DNA from 2 places in the Trinickia violacea genome. Region 1 is predicted to be linked to the other one. Evidence: predicted binding sites of a transcription regulator. Region 1 holds the regulator's gene; the other holds the start of a gene.
The links. The regulator LexA, encoded in region 1, represses DNA repair genes until DNA is damaged. The targets are predictions, from matches to a motif close to ACTGTATNNNNATACAGT.

Region 1 (6,512 bases):
AGAGCGCCGGGCTCTTGACCGATGTCGCGTGCGGGCGCTTCGAAGACGCCGCTCGCGAGATTCTTCAGGAAGGCGTGAACTGGCTGACCGAACGGGGCGTGCAGGCGCACGGTCATTTCGCGTTCGGCCACCCGATCGACGAGATCGCCAATCTCGCCAGTGAAATCCAGGCCGATTTGGTCGTGGTTGGTCACCGCTGCCGCAGCGGCCTGTCGCGCTGGTGGATGGGTTCGGGCAATACGCAGTTGCTCGACCGCGTATCGTGCAGCATTCTGGTGGCGTGCTCGACGCCGCAAGAGCAACGAAAAGAAGCGGAAACCGAAGCGGCTATGGCCGCCGAAGCGGGTACCGTGCGTTAAATTCAGTCTCTCGTGCGGCCGATCGGCCAGGCCGGCCGCACGTCACCGTGGTCACGCGTATGTGAAGACGCTTAATGAGCGCGTTTAGTTAGCGCGCTCAGTCGATCTAATTGCGATCTAACCGTTTAGCTCGACGGCCACCAGCTTCCACGAAAACAACCCATCGCGATGCAGAATCGCCGAATACTGCGCGTTGCCTGCACTGCGCTGGTAGGTGACAGCGAACTCGTTGACGCCCCGATAGCCCGCTGTGGTTTTCGGCGGCACCGGGGCCGATGCCGGCTGGCTCGAGGACGTGGCCGGCGCCGATGCGGGTTGCCCGGGTTGCGACGGGGCCTCGTTCGAAGCCATGTTTTCCGAGGGCTCCCCCGGTTCGGGCGGATGCTCGCCGGGCGTACCGCGCGGCGGCATGCCGTCGAGGATCGCGGCCACGCCGTCGGGTGTGGCATAGGCGTCGACGAGCGGCCCGACCAAAGCCATTCCGATCATCGCCCCAATGGCCGCGAACGGATTGTGGAGCTTTTGCTCATCGATACGCCGCGTCAGCAATTGCGTGACTTGATCCTTGAGGCTCTGGCGCAAAGCCGGATAGTCGACGTACTGATTGAGCGTTTGTGCGTCGCGCGCGTCGGCTGCGCGCTTCAGGCGATCGAGCGCAATGTATGGCGACGCGTAGGCATAGCTCAATACCGCGATCACAGCGAATGCGATAGCGACCTTGATCGCAAGCGCGACCGGACTGCGTGGCGTTGAGCGAACGGGATCGGACATGAGGGAAAGGTCTCCGCAGAAAATGACGATGATCGGTGGACCGTCAAGCCAAGAAAATGATCCCTTCAGAATTGTTAGCTATTGCAACTGGCGCGATGAATTTGGCGCCTGCGCCGACAAATGCGTGACGCAGCTTGGTGGCGCAACCGAGTGCGCCATCGAGCCCATCAATCGAAAAGACCTTGTTGCGCGCCCGAGCCTTCGGCTGCAATGCAACGATCGATCATCCGGCAGACCGCGTCGATGGTGCCGACCATGATCAGGCGCGACGCGCCGTGATAAACGCGCACCGGCCCACGCCGCGCGGGTTCCGAGTTCAAACCGCTATTCAACGACACCCGGGCGAACGCCGGCAGCGCCGACGGCAGTGCCGGCTCCCATCCCCCCGCGTGCGATTCGAACTGCAATTCGGGCTGATCGAATCGCGTCTCGGCGATTCGCGTGGTGCGAGTCAGCGCGGCGCCGGCTTCGAGCGGTGCGCAAGGCACGACGCCGCGCAGATGGCGCAGACGGCCGAATTGACGGATAGGCAAGAGGCGGGCAAGGCGGTCCATGGCATGTCTCCAGGCAGAGTCTGGGCGGCGTTCAGAATTCGGTCGGGCGAATCAGCCCCACCGCAATACCTTCGAGTGCGAATTCCGCGCTCCCGGCCTGAACAAAGATGTTGTCGTAATCGGGGTTCTCGGCGATCAGTTCGATGCCGTCCTTGCGGCGCTTGAGGCGCTTGACGGTAACGTCGTCGCCGAGCCGCGCGACGATGATCTGGCCGTCTTTCGCTTCGCTGCGCTTTTGCACCGCGAGCAGATCGCCATCGAGGATGCCGGCGTCGCGCATCGACAGCCCGCGCACTTTCAACAGGTAATCGGGCTTGCTCGAGAAGAGCGCCGGATCGCACGCGTAGTGCTGCGAGATATGTTCTTGCGCGAGGATCGGACTGCCCGCCGCGACGCGCCCGACGAGCGGCAGCGAAAGCTGCATTAGGCCCGCGTGCGGCAGCGTGAATTGATGTGGCGCGTCGTCCACGCCCATCAGCAAGCGGATGCCGCGCGAGGCGCCGGCGGCGAGTTCGATCACCCCTTTGCGCGCGAGCGCCCGCAGGTGCTCTTCGGCCGAATTGGCCGAGCTGAAGCCGAGTTCTGCGGCGATCTCGGCCCGCGTGGGCGGAAAGCCGCTTCTTTCGATCGTCTGGCGGATCAAGTCGTAAACCTGCTGCTGCCTTGCGGTGAGTTTGGTCATGGCGCACTGTATGGATAGACAGGTGACTGTATTTTTATACAGTATTCGTCACATTTCAAGCGTTACTTTAAGTGTCGCTATCCGAGCCAGCCGCCACGCTTGATCGAGGTCATCCGCGACGCCGGAGCAACCAAACGGCTGGGATAGCGCCGGTTCCGGCTGTCGCTATCCACTTTTTGTCATTAAAGAATGAAGATTTATTATTTTTGAGTATGTAGGCCCTTCGCTAGACTGGCCCGACGGAATAAAGCACCAGTCTTGAAAACGGAGAAAAAGCGCATGGCCGAAAGTACGACGGGGAATACGGGGAAGGCGGGCAAGGCTCGCCGGTGGGTTGCGATGCTGGCTTTGAGCGCGCTGTCGACGGTGGCCGGCGTGTTGGCGCTGGCCGCGAGCGCGCCAGCGCATGCCGATACGACGCTGTTGAACGTCTCCTACGACCCGACGCGGGAGCTGTACCAAGACATCAACCAGGCATTCGGCAAGGCGTGGAAAGCGAAGACCGGCGACACGGTGACCTTCAAGCAGTCGCACGGCGGCTCGGGCGCGCAGGCGCGCTCGGTGCTCGACGGCTTGCAGGCCGACGTCGTGACGCTCGCGCTCGCCTACGACATCGACGCGCTCGCGAACAAGGGGCTCATCGACAAGAACTGGCAGACGCGTTTGCCCGACAACGCGTCGCCGTACACGTCGACGATCGTGTTCCTCGTGCGCAAGGGCAATCCGAAGCACATCAAGGATTGGGACGACCTCGTGAAGCCCGGCGTGTCGATCGTCACGCCGAATCCGAAGACCTCGGGCGGCGCGCGCTGGAACTACCTCGCGGCCTGGGCGTACGCGGTGCACCAGCCGGGCGGCAACGATCAGACGGCGAAGGCGTTCATCACCAAGCTCTACAAGAACGCCGGCGTGCTCGACTCGGGTGCGCGCGGCGCGACGACGAGCTTCGTGCAGCGCGGCATCGGCGACGTGCTGATTGCCTGGGAAAACGAGGCGTTCCTGTCGCAGAAGGAGTTCGGCGCGGACAAGTTCGAGATCGTCGTGCCGTCGGTGAGCATCCTCGCCGAGCCGCCGGTGGCGGTGGTCGACAAGGTCGTCGACAAGCACGGCACCCGCAAGCTCGCCGAGGCGTATCTGAACTTCCTCTATAGCGACGAAGGGCAGGAGATTGCCGCGAAGAATTTTTATCGTCCGCGTTCGAGCAAGGTGCCGGCCGCGCTGACGGACAAGTTTCCGAAGCTGAAGCTGTACACGGTCGACGACACGTTCGGCGGCTGGACCAACGCGCAGAAGACGCATTTCGCCGACGGCGGCGTGTTCGATTCGATCTATCAGCCGCAGTAACGCAGCAAGAGAGTCACACCGCCGGCTTCAGCCGGCCATAACAACGACGACGAGCGGCCAAGCGAGTCACACGACGACGCACCGGCCGCTCGCGAACGGCTCCCTTCGGGGCCGCACCCAAGAAGAGCATCCGCATGACGACGTTCACATTCCGCAAGCCGAGCGCCTTGCCCGGTTTTGGCGTGACGCTCGGCATCACGGTGGCGTATTTGAGCCTCGTGGTGCTGATCCCGCTTGCCGCGACGTTCCTGAAGACGGCCACGCTCGAGTGGGATCAATTCGTGCGCGCGGTCGCGTCGCCGCGTGTGCTGGCGTCGTATCGGCTCACGTTTTCGGCGGCGCTCGGCGGGGCGCTCATCAACGCCGTGTTTGGTTTTCTGGTGGCGTGGGTGCTCGTGCGCTACACGTTTCCGGGCAAGCGCATCGTCGATGCGGTCGTCGATTTGCCGTTCGCGCTGCCGACTTCGGTCGCGGGCATCTCGCTTGCCGCCGTCTATTCGGGCAACGGCTGGATCGGGCAGTTTCTCGCGCCGCTCGGCATCAAGATCGCGTTCACGCCGTTGGGCGTGCTGGTCGCGCTGACCTTTATCGGCCTGCCGTTCGTCGTGCGCACCGTGCAGCCCGTGCTCGAAGACTTCGAGCGCGAGCAGGAGGAGGCCGCGGCATGCCTTGGCGCGTCGCGCTGGCTGACGTTTCGCCGCGTCGTGCTGCCTGCCGTGACGCCCGCGCTGCTCACGGGTTTCGCGCTCGCGTTCGCGCGCGCGCTCGGCGAGTACGGCTCGGTGATCTTCATCGCCGGCAATGTGCCGATGAAGTCGGAGATCACGTCGCTCTTGATCATCACGAAGCTCGAGCAGTACGACTATGCGGGTGCGACGGCGTTGGCGGTCGTGATGCTCGTCGTGTCGTTCGTGATGCTGCTGCTGATCAATACGCTGCAGTGGTATTTGCAGCGGCGCACGAGCCGCGGGGCGAGCGGTCCGGCGCGGAGTGCAGCAACGGCGTCGGAGACTGCGCCCGCGATTGAAGGAGCCGCGCGATGAGCCACGATTCCGCCATCCTCCAGCGAGCGCCGGGCGCGCGTGCTGCAAGCGAGTCGAACCCGGTCACCGAGCCGCGCTTCGTGCGCTGGGCATTGACCGGCATCGCGCTCGTGTTCCTCACGCTCTTTCTCGCCGTGCCGCTCGCGGCGGTGTTTTACGAGGCGTTCAGAAAAGGCGTCGGCTATTACTTCGACTCGCTCGCCGATCCCGACGCCTGGTCCGCGATCAAGCTCACGCTGCTCGTCGCGGCCATTGCGGTGCCGCTGAATCTCGCGTTCGGACTCGCGGCGTCGTGGGCGATCGCGAAGTTCGAATTCAAGGGCAAGGCGCTGCTCACGACGCTGATCGATCTGCCGTTCTCGGTATCGCCTGTGATTTCGGGGCTGATCTACGTGCTGATGTTCGGCGCGCAAGGCTGGTTCGGCCCGTGGCTCGCCGATCACGACGGGCAGATCATCTTCGCGGTGCCGGGCATCGTGCTCGCGACGGTCTTCGTCACGTTTCCGTTCGTCGCGCGCGAGCTGATTCCGCTGATGCAGGCGCAGGGCAACGACGAGGAAGAAGCCGCGCACGTGCTCGGCGCATCGGGCTGGCAGATCTTCCGGCGCATCACGCTGCCGAACGTCAAGTGGGGCCTGCTCTACGGCGTGATTCTCTGCAACGCGCGCGCGATGGGCGAGTTCGGGGCGGTGTCGGTGGTGTCCGGTCACATTCGCGGGCAGACCGACACGATGCCGCTCCACGTCGAGATTCTCTACAACGAGTACAACTTTTCGGCCGCGTTCGCGGTGGCGTCGCTGCTCGCGCTGCTCGCGCTCGTGACGCTCGGCCTGAAGCTCATCGCCGAACGCGGGATGGCCGCGGCGCGGCCGGGCGCAACCCAGTTGGACCAGTAAAGAGGCGTATCACGCATGGGCATCAACGTTCGCAATCTGCAAAAACGTTTCGGCGATTTCACGGCGCTCGACAACGTGTCGCTCGACTTCCCTCCGGGCGAGCTCGTCGCGCTGCTCGGCCCGTCCGGCTGCGGCAAGACCACGCTCTTGCGCGTCATCGCCGGACTCGAACACGCGGACGCCGGCCAGGTCCTGCTGCAAGGGCAGGACGTCGGCAGCGTCGGCGCGCGCGAGCGGCAAGTGGGCTTCGTGTTCCAGCATTACGCGCTGTTCAGGCACATGACCGTCTTCGAGAACGTCGCGTTCGGGCTGCGCGTGAAGCCGCGCAAGGAGCGCCCGTCCGAGGCCGTGATCCGCGAGAAGGTGCACGAGCTGCTCAAGCTCGTGCAGCTCGACTGGCTGGCGCAACGCTATCCGTCGGAACTGTCGGGCGGTCAGCGCCAGCGGATCGCGCTCGCACGTGCGCTCGCCGTCGAGCCGAAGGTGCTGCTGCTCGACGAGCCGTTCGGCGCACTCGACGCGAAGGTCCGCAAGGAGTTGCGCAGCTGGCTGCGGCGGCTGCACGACGATTTGCACATCTCGACGATCTTCGTCACGCACGACCAGGAAGAAGCGCTCGAAGTGGCCGACCGGATCGTCGTGCTGAACCGCGGGCGCGTCGAGCAAGTCGGCAATCCGCAGGACGTCTACGATCATCCGCAGACTTCGTTCGTCTACGAGTTCCTGGGCGCTGCGAACCGCTTGAGCGGCAGCGTCGGAGCGGGCGGTTTCATGGCGGAGGGCGCCGCGCAGCCGATCGCCGTCACGGCGGGGTTCGCGGGGCCGGCGCTGGCGTATGTGCGGCCGCACGACTTGGCGCTTTA
Region 2 (6,512 bases), on a different replicon from region 1:
ACTTCGGCTATCCGAAAATCACGACGGGCTGGCGTCAGAGGCTGCAGCCTTGTGATGATGGTGGTGACGATGGTGATGCTTGTGCTTCACCGGTGCCGGTGCCGGCGAAGCCATTGGTGTTGAATCCATCGTTGCATCTTGCGAGGGCGCGGCTTGGGGATTCGACGCCTGCGCGAACACAGCGAGCGAAAACAGGCCAGCAAGCGCAGCAACCGCGATTTTCTTTTGCATAAGGAACCTTGAAGGTGGAGTCATGTGGGAGCGTTTCGCCCACGCTGCCAAAACGGTCTGAACTGTGGCACGGTTGACGTAACACCAACGAGGGCACCCGCATTTGATAATCGTTAACCTTCTGCTGAGCGCTGTCCGATGGACGATGAACCGGACGCTTACCTGAACTCGCCTGCCGTGGTTAATCAGCCCTTGGACAACGCAAACCGTTAACTATCGTTAACGATTTTGAAAGTGGTCAACCATGACGCCCGCGGACACGTTCAGTGAGGCAGATATCCACCGTCTGTTTCGAAACCTATCAAGGAGCGGGTATGAAAACTCTCATCGCGACTGCATTGTTTGCGAGCCTCGGGATCGGCCTCAGCGGTTGCATCGTCCCGGCCCCGGTGGCCGTTGCGCCTGCACCTGTCGGAATTTCGGTTGGGTGGCATGGCGACCAGTACTACGATGGTCATCGTTACTGGGCTCACGACGACTGGGTGCGTAGTCACCCTGATGATCGAGGCTGGCATGGTCAACATGATGATCACCACGACAACGATCATCGCAACGAGGATCATCCCCAGGACGATCACTGACGGCCGCCTTGGCGCTGGAGTGCGCAGGCCCGTCCCAGCAAGGAATCAGACACGTTGAGCAGTGCGCCCCCATTCGAGCGTCGCGGCGATCAGCCATCGAGCTCGGACATACACCGCGGCGTCAATTCCGCGCACAGAGTTAGGTTTGCCTTCCTGCGCTCGCCCGCCCCGACCCTTCTCGCTCCATCAATGTCCGATCCAGCAACCGGACGCGACACCGACTGAAGGAATCCATGAAAGTACACCTGCACTGCATCGTGGCCGCGACAACCCTTATCGGACTGTCGATCCCGTTTTCCGCGGCTCACGCCCAACTCGGCAACCTGCTCAACCAGGGCAGCAACAGTCCGTCGACGGGCCTCGGCAACCTCTCCGGCGCAGGCTTGTCGGGGGGCTGGGCGGCCTTGGTAACGCGCTGTCCGATGGCGCGGTAACGTCCAGCAACAGCAGCAACATCGCTGGCGTGCTGCAGTTCTGCATCAAGAATAACTACCTCGGCGGCAACAGCGCGTCGTCGGTCAAGAATGCGCTGATGAGCAAACTGCCTGGCGGAGCATCGAATTCCGACAGCAGCTACACTGACGGGGCCAACGGCATCATCGACACAGGAAACGGGCAGAAGCTGAGCCTCGACGGCGTCAAGCAACAACTCACCAGGCAGATCTGTAATAAGATCCTCGACCAGGGCAAATCGATGCTGTAGCAAGGATTAAGCGCAAGCTGCGCAGAAAACCCCGTGCGAGCGCGCTAGTTTGTACAAGGACGAGGGGTTCTGATCGACCGATGCAGTGGAAAAGTCGCATCGTCTTTTTTTGTTCGCTCACTAAAACACCCAGAGAGTTGCAGTCATTTCAGTAGAAGACTGCTTCCATCTTCTTTGACGAAGCGAACCCAGTGGCTCCCGCCCCAGTCGCAACATTTACGGACACAGCACAGCGTATGTTCGAAGCTCGGGATCTCACGAACATGCCGATTGCCGATCTTGACATTGACCTGCCCCCGGGTTTAGGCCGAAGTACTTTTAAAGTCCGCAGTTAAAAACCGTTGCACCTCATGCGCCTGGGCGAACTGCTCGGGCGTCAGATAACCGACCGAGCTGTGAGGCCGTTCGGTGTTGTACTCGATACGCCCTCGTTCAATCAGACACCGGGCGTGACGCAGCGAGACGAACCAGTGCTCATTCAGGCATTCGTCCCTGAAGCGCCCGTTGAAGCTTTCGACGTACGCATTCTCGACCGGCTTGCCTGGCCGGATGAACGATAGCGTGACACCGGCGTCGTACGCCCACGCGTCCAGCACCTTGCCCGCAAATTCCGGGCCGTTGTCTACGGTGATGGACGAAGGCAGCCCGCGCATCTCCCGAAGACGTTCCAGTACCTGCATCACGCGCAAACCGGGTAGCGACGTATCAACCTCGATGGCCAGGCACTCTCGCGTGTAATCGTCGACCACATTCAGACACCGGAACCGCCGGCCATGCGCGAGTCCGTCAGAGACGAAGTCCATCGACCAACTCTGGTTCGGCCCCGTCGGCAACGGCCGTGGTATCCGTTCGACCCCAGCAATGCGGTTGCGCTTTCGTCTGCGCACGCTCAGCCCCGCGTTACTGTACAGCCGCCATATGCGCTTGTGGTTCGCCAGCCAGCCCTCTCGACGCAACATCACGTGAATGCGTCGATAGCCATACCGCCGCTTCTGCGCTGCAATGGCCACCATCCTATCCGTCAATTCAATGTCGTCGGTTCGTCGGGATTCGTAGCGGAACAGCGAACGCGATATCCCAACCAGCCCGCAGGCACGGGTCACGCCCATCGCGCGTTCGATCATCAATATCTGAACCGCCTCGCGCTTCGCCTGCGGGCTTGCTACTTTCGGGCAAGCAGGTCCTTCAGGGCGGCATTGTCCAGCATCGAATCGGCCAGCAGACGCTTCAGCCTGCTGTTTTCCTGCTCCAGTTCCTTCAGGCGTTGCGCGTCCGACACGGTCATGCCGCCGAACTTCGCTTTCCAGTTGTAGTACGTCGCTTCCGAGATGCCGTACTTGCGACACAACTCGGCCGGCTTGAGGCCCGCCTCGCCTTCCTTCAACACCCCAATGATTTGCTCTTCGCTGAATCGCTTCTTCACTTCCGTTCCCCTTCCTTGGAACGGACTCTACATCAACGGCGGACTATTACGGGGGGCAGGTCACACTCAATGGCCCCCACCAGTTGCAACCTGATAATACCGTTGACAAAAATTGACTTGCGTGTCGTGCGCAGCATGTATGGTTAGTAATGCTGTCGCATTTGTGCGTGGCTATCATCCGCGATTCCGAAACTGTTCGTTGCGTACACACGCTGGGGTAGATAAATGTCAAAATTTCCTGCACTACGTCAATTAGCCATTCTCCTAGGTATTTTGTTGGCTTTCTTAGCCTCGCCTTCAGGTGTTCAGGCTCAGACGGCGACCGTCAATTTTGTCTCGGACACGACTTGGGCAGTCTCAAATTCTGCGGGGATTTTTTTAAACTTCGCCCAAAATGTCTGTCTCAACGCTCAGTCACCATCAAACTGTCCGGCAAATGCGACGTTGTATGGCTATCCAGGAGGATGGGAAGCCGACTTGTCCAGCATTCCAGGTGCGACATGGATTTGGGCACCGGGAATCACTGGCGCTACGGCTCCAGCGTATCCTGCGGAATTCCGCTTCTCGAAGTCGTTTGACCTTCGCGGGACTCCAGTGTCGGGAACGATTTCAATTGCTGCGGATGACTTCGCAGAAATACTCGTTAACGGTCAATCAGTTGGAACAATTGGATCCCTAACAGGAAATTTCAACGCTGCAGTGCAGTCTCAACAATATCTACACACTTTCGACATTTATAAATTCCTTGTCCACGGCACTAACGTTATTACGATCCGCGCAGCCAACGGCAATTATGGTTGTGGGTCGGGACCCTACAGTTGCAATCCGGCAGGTGTGGTTTTTGGCGGGTCGCTTCAGTTTCAGGGCAGCGCTGGTAACTGTCAGGGGACCGGTAATGGAAATGGTGATCCATCATCCCAGGGAAATTGCATGAAACAGCGTTAATAAGAGGCGAGGGGTGGGATACGGCAGTCGCTTCCCTACTGGACTTCAGTTCCCAGCTGCGCGCTAGGCAGGCTGAGGATGCCGCACGCCGCGACGCCGAGGACGAACAAGAAGCTGCGGCGCGCCTTGTCCACCAGGCCGCCGGCAGCACGTACATCGATCCTACGGCTGAGCGACGCATCGACATCGATGCTGACGGGCAGAGCGCTACCGTCCGCTTAGCAGCTGAGGGCGTCTCGCGCCACGAGGCCGGAAACTGGCCGCTTCGTTTCCTGCGGGCCGTGCGGAGTGGGCAACTGCGGCCTGCTACCGCAGCCGATATCGAGGCGTTCGCACAAGCCAGTCGCCAGCACTCCGTTATATCTCCCGCTCTACCTATCAGGGCACGCACCGTGACACCGCCGTCTCGGTGCATCTAGCCGATCTCCGGGCTCATGTGCGCGGCGCGGGCAGGGGATTTCCGACCCTGAGCGAATCTTCGAGGGGGTCTTAGCCCGTGCGTCGAGCTGGGGTCGTGCACCGTGCGAGCAGCTGACGCATCTGCGCGAGATGCTGGTCAGCGATCGCGTGATTGGCATTGGCGCTACATTGCCAGTGCGGGGTAGGGGGCCAGACGCCAAGGTAGCGGCAGATGGCCGACACGTAAGGTTTGGTCAACGCGCCAGCGGAGGTCCCGCGCTGCGCGGCCAACCTGCAAGCGGCGTCAGCCACGCAGCTGTCACCAACATGCTTGCGCAACCAAGCGAGGGTTTGCCGATCGTCGTCGTTGAGAATCCGGATCAGGTGTTCCATACCGCTAGAACTGTATATTTGTACAGTTGTTAATATATACAGTGTTTTCGTGAAGAGCAAGGCCACATCCTGACCGTTTGACGGACCCGCGCGTGGCATTAAAAGGCGAGAGGGCTTCATGGGGCGCGCGCTTGTGCAGGCGACTTTGCCATGTCGCGAGCCCGACCGGAATTTGGCGGGCTGGGGCCGCACATCGGGCGAGATGAGCCTCATCATCAAGCCTGGCCATTACCTCGAGACGTCCACAGGCGAGTTCGAGAGCATGGGCTATCCTTACGGATCCATCCCGCGGCTCTTGCTCGCATGGCTCGGGACCGAAGCGGTGAGGACCAAGGGGCGCCAACCCTCAGACCTGCGCGAGCGCACGCGCGTGAAGATCGACCATCCGGATCTGCCCGGAGCCGTCAAGCAAGTCGCGGCCGAAGCTGTCCTCAGCATCTGGCATTCCGCCTCCGAGGCGTCCGCTGCCGAACTCTCGACTCCGCGTGCCGAGGCGCGTCATCAAGCGCACGAAGCCGAAGTCGCGCGGGACCAGGCAATGGCGGAAGCTGTCGCTGCACGGCAGGCGGTCGAGTCCACGCAGGCTCAACTCGAGGCGGTTCGCACCCAGCTTGCGGAAAGTGGTGACGTTCCGGCCGCTGAGCGTCAGGCTCACGCCGCAACCGAAGCACGGCTGCAGGAAGTGCGCCGTTGGTTGGACGAGGCGTCAAACCAACTCGCCCTCGTCAAAACCGATCTCGGCGCCGAGATCGAGCGTGTAAGAGAACGGGCCGAAGCTGCCGACACACGCGCTCAGGCGCACGAAAAACGCGCGCTACGCGAAATCGACTAGGAGCGTACGGCGCGTAAGAAAAGCGAGCAGCAGCTCGAGACCCTGCGGGCGCACTTGGCTGCGGCAAAGAGCGAACTCAAGGACGCTGCTGTTCAGCACGCTGGCTCGATCTCCGCGCTGCGCACGGAACTGGATCTCGTGTCACAACGCGCCGAAGCCGTCGCCAGTCAGCAGCAGGCCACGGTGAACGACCTGGCCGCAGCCCGAACAAGCCTGCAGGAAGCACTGCGGCGGGCCGAGCGCGCCGAAGCCGAGGCGGAGGTCACACGACGACTCGTCGACGGACTGCAAAGAACGCCGGCCGCGCGCGGAGCCCAATGCGCCAAGGGGTGATCCGCCTTAGCGTACGATTTTTTCCGAATTCTGAAGCTGCCCCAACTAAGGCAGGAAATATTCGATATTGCGGGAAAACTGTTCCATATGTATCAAGTCGAACAGTTTATGAAGTACGCCGGTGAATTCTTCAACAAGCGCGTTGCGTCTGCATCCTTGGCGGAAGCCGCCGAAGTGCGTGCACGGCCGAAACAGAGTGGCCGGCATTGGATATCGGGGAAGTGGCGAGACTCCCTTGGACGAATCTTGGACTTAGAAAGGGACGCACTTCGAAATCTGAAGCTTTCCCCGGAAGCAGCCACCAGCTTCACGACATTTGCAGAAAGGCTTCGAGATATCGAGGCAGCGAAGAAAGCCCTTAAGGACGATCGGATAGAACCGGGTACGGCGCTGGAAGTCCCTCAAATCAAGCAGAACCAAATCCTCGATGCGGCAGATCGCGAACTGAACGAAGCGCTAGCTCGCGTGCTTTGGGTCCAACTCAACGGCATTGAATCACCGACACAAGGCAGCTAATTCGGCGCCTCGAAGTTACCCGAAGACAACAAAAGCTAAGAGCGCGTCTGCGGGGCTCAGCGGACGACCATGCAGCGACTCGGACCCCAACCCTTAACATGCAGCATATTTTCCCTTCGGCGCGGCGTACGAATCGCCGTTGCCACCGAGAAAGCA

Region 2: the regulator LexA is predicted to act here: its motif matches at 4,685-4,702, upstream of FAZ95_RS40440 (CppA family protein).

Annotation. Positions count from the first base shown of each region.
Region 1 is NZ_CP040077.1:2,110,108-2,116,619, forward strand. It holds gene FAZ95_RS09570 (universal stress protein) at 1-359, shown strand, start outside; gene FAZ95_RS09575 (DUF2939 domain-containing protein) at 477-1,130, opposite strand; gene FAZ95_RS09580 (hypothetical protein) at 1,298-1,684, opposite strand; gene lexA (transcriptional repressor LexA) at 1,716-2,366, opposite strand; gene FAZ95_RS09590 (sulfate ABC transporter substrate-binding protein) at 2,646-3,710, shown strand; gene cysT (sulfate ABC transporter permease subunit CysT) at 3,845-4,753, shown strand; gene cysW (sulfate ABC transporter permease subunit CysW) at 4,750-5,649, shown strand; gene FAZ95_RS09605 (sulfate/molybdate ABC transporter ATP-binding protein) at 5,665-6,512, shown strand, end outside.
Region 2 is NZ_CP040078.1:3,362,194-3,368,705, reverse strand. It holds gene FAZ95_RS37250 (hypothetical protein) at 546-812, shown strand; partial or broken gene FAZ95_RS37245 (YjjA family protein) at 1,046-1,515, shown strand; one part of gene FAZ95_RS37240 (IS3 family transposase) at 1,818-2,686, opposite strand; one part of gene FAZ95_RS37240 (IS3 family transposase) at 2,686-2,938, opposite strand; gene FAZ95_RS37235 (hypothetical protein) at 3,164-3,883, shown strand; gene FAZ95_RS40440 (CppA family protein) at 4,373-4,675, opposite strand; gene FAZ95_RS40435 (hypothetical protein) at 4,878-5,507, shown strand; gene FAZ95_RS37220 (hypothetical protein) at 5,562-5,840, shown strand; gene FAZ95_RS37215 (hypothetical protein) at 5,928-6,356, shown strand.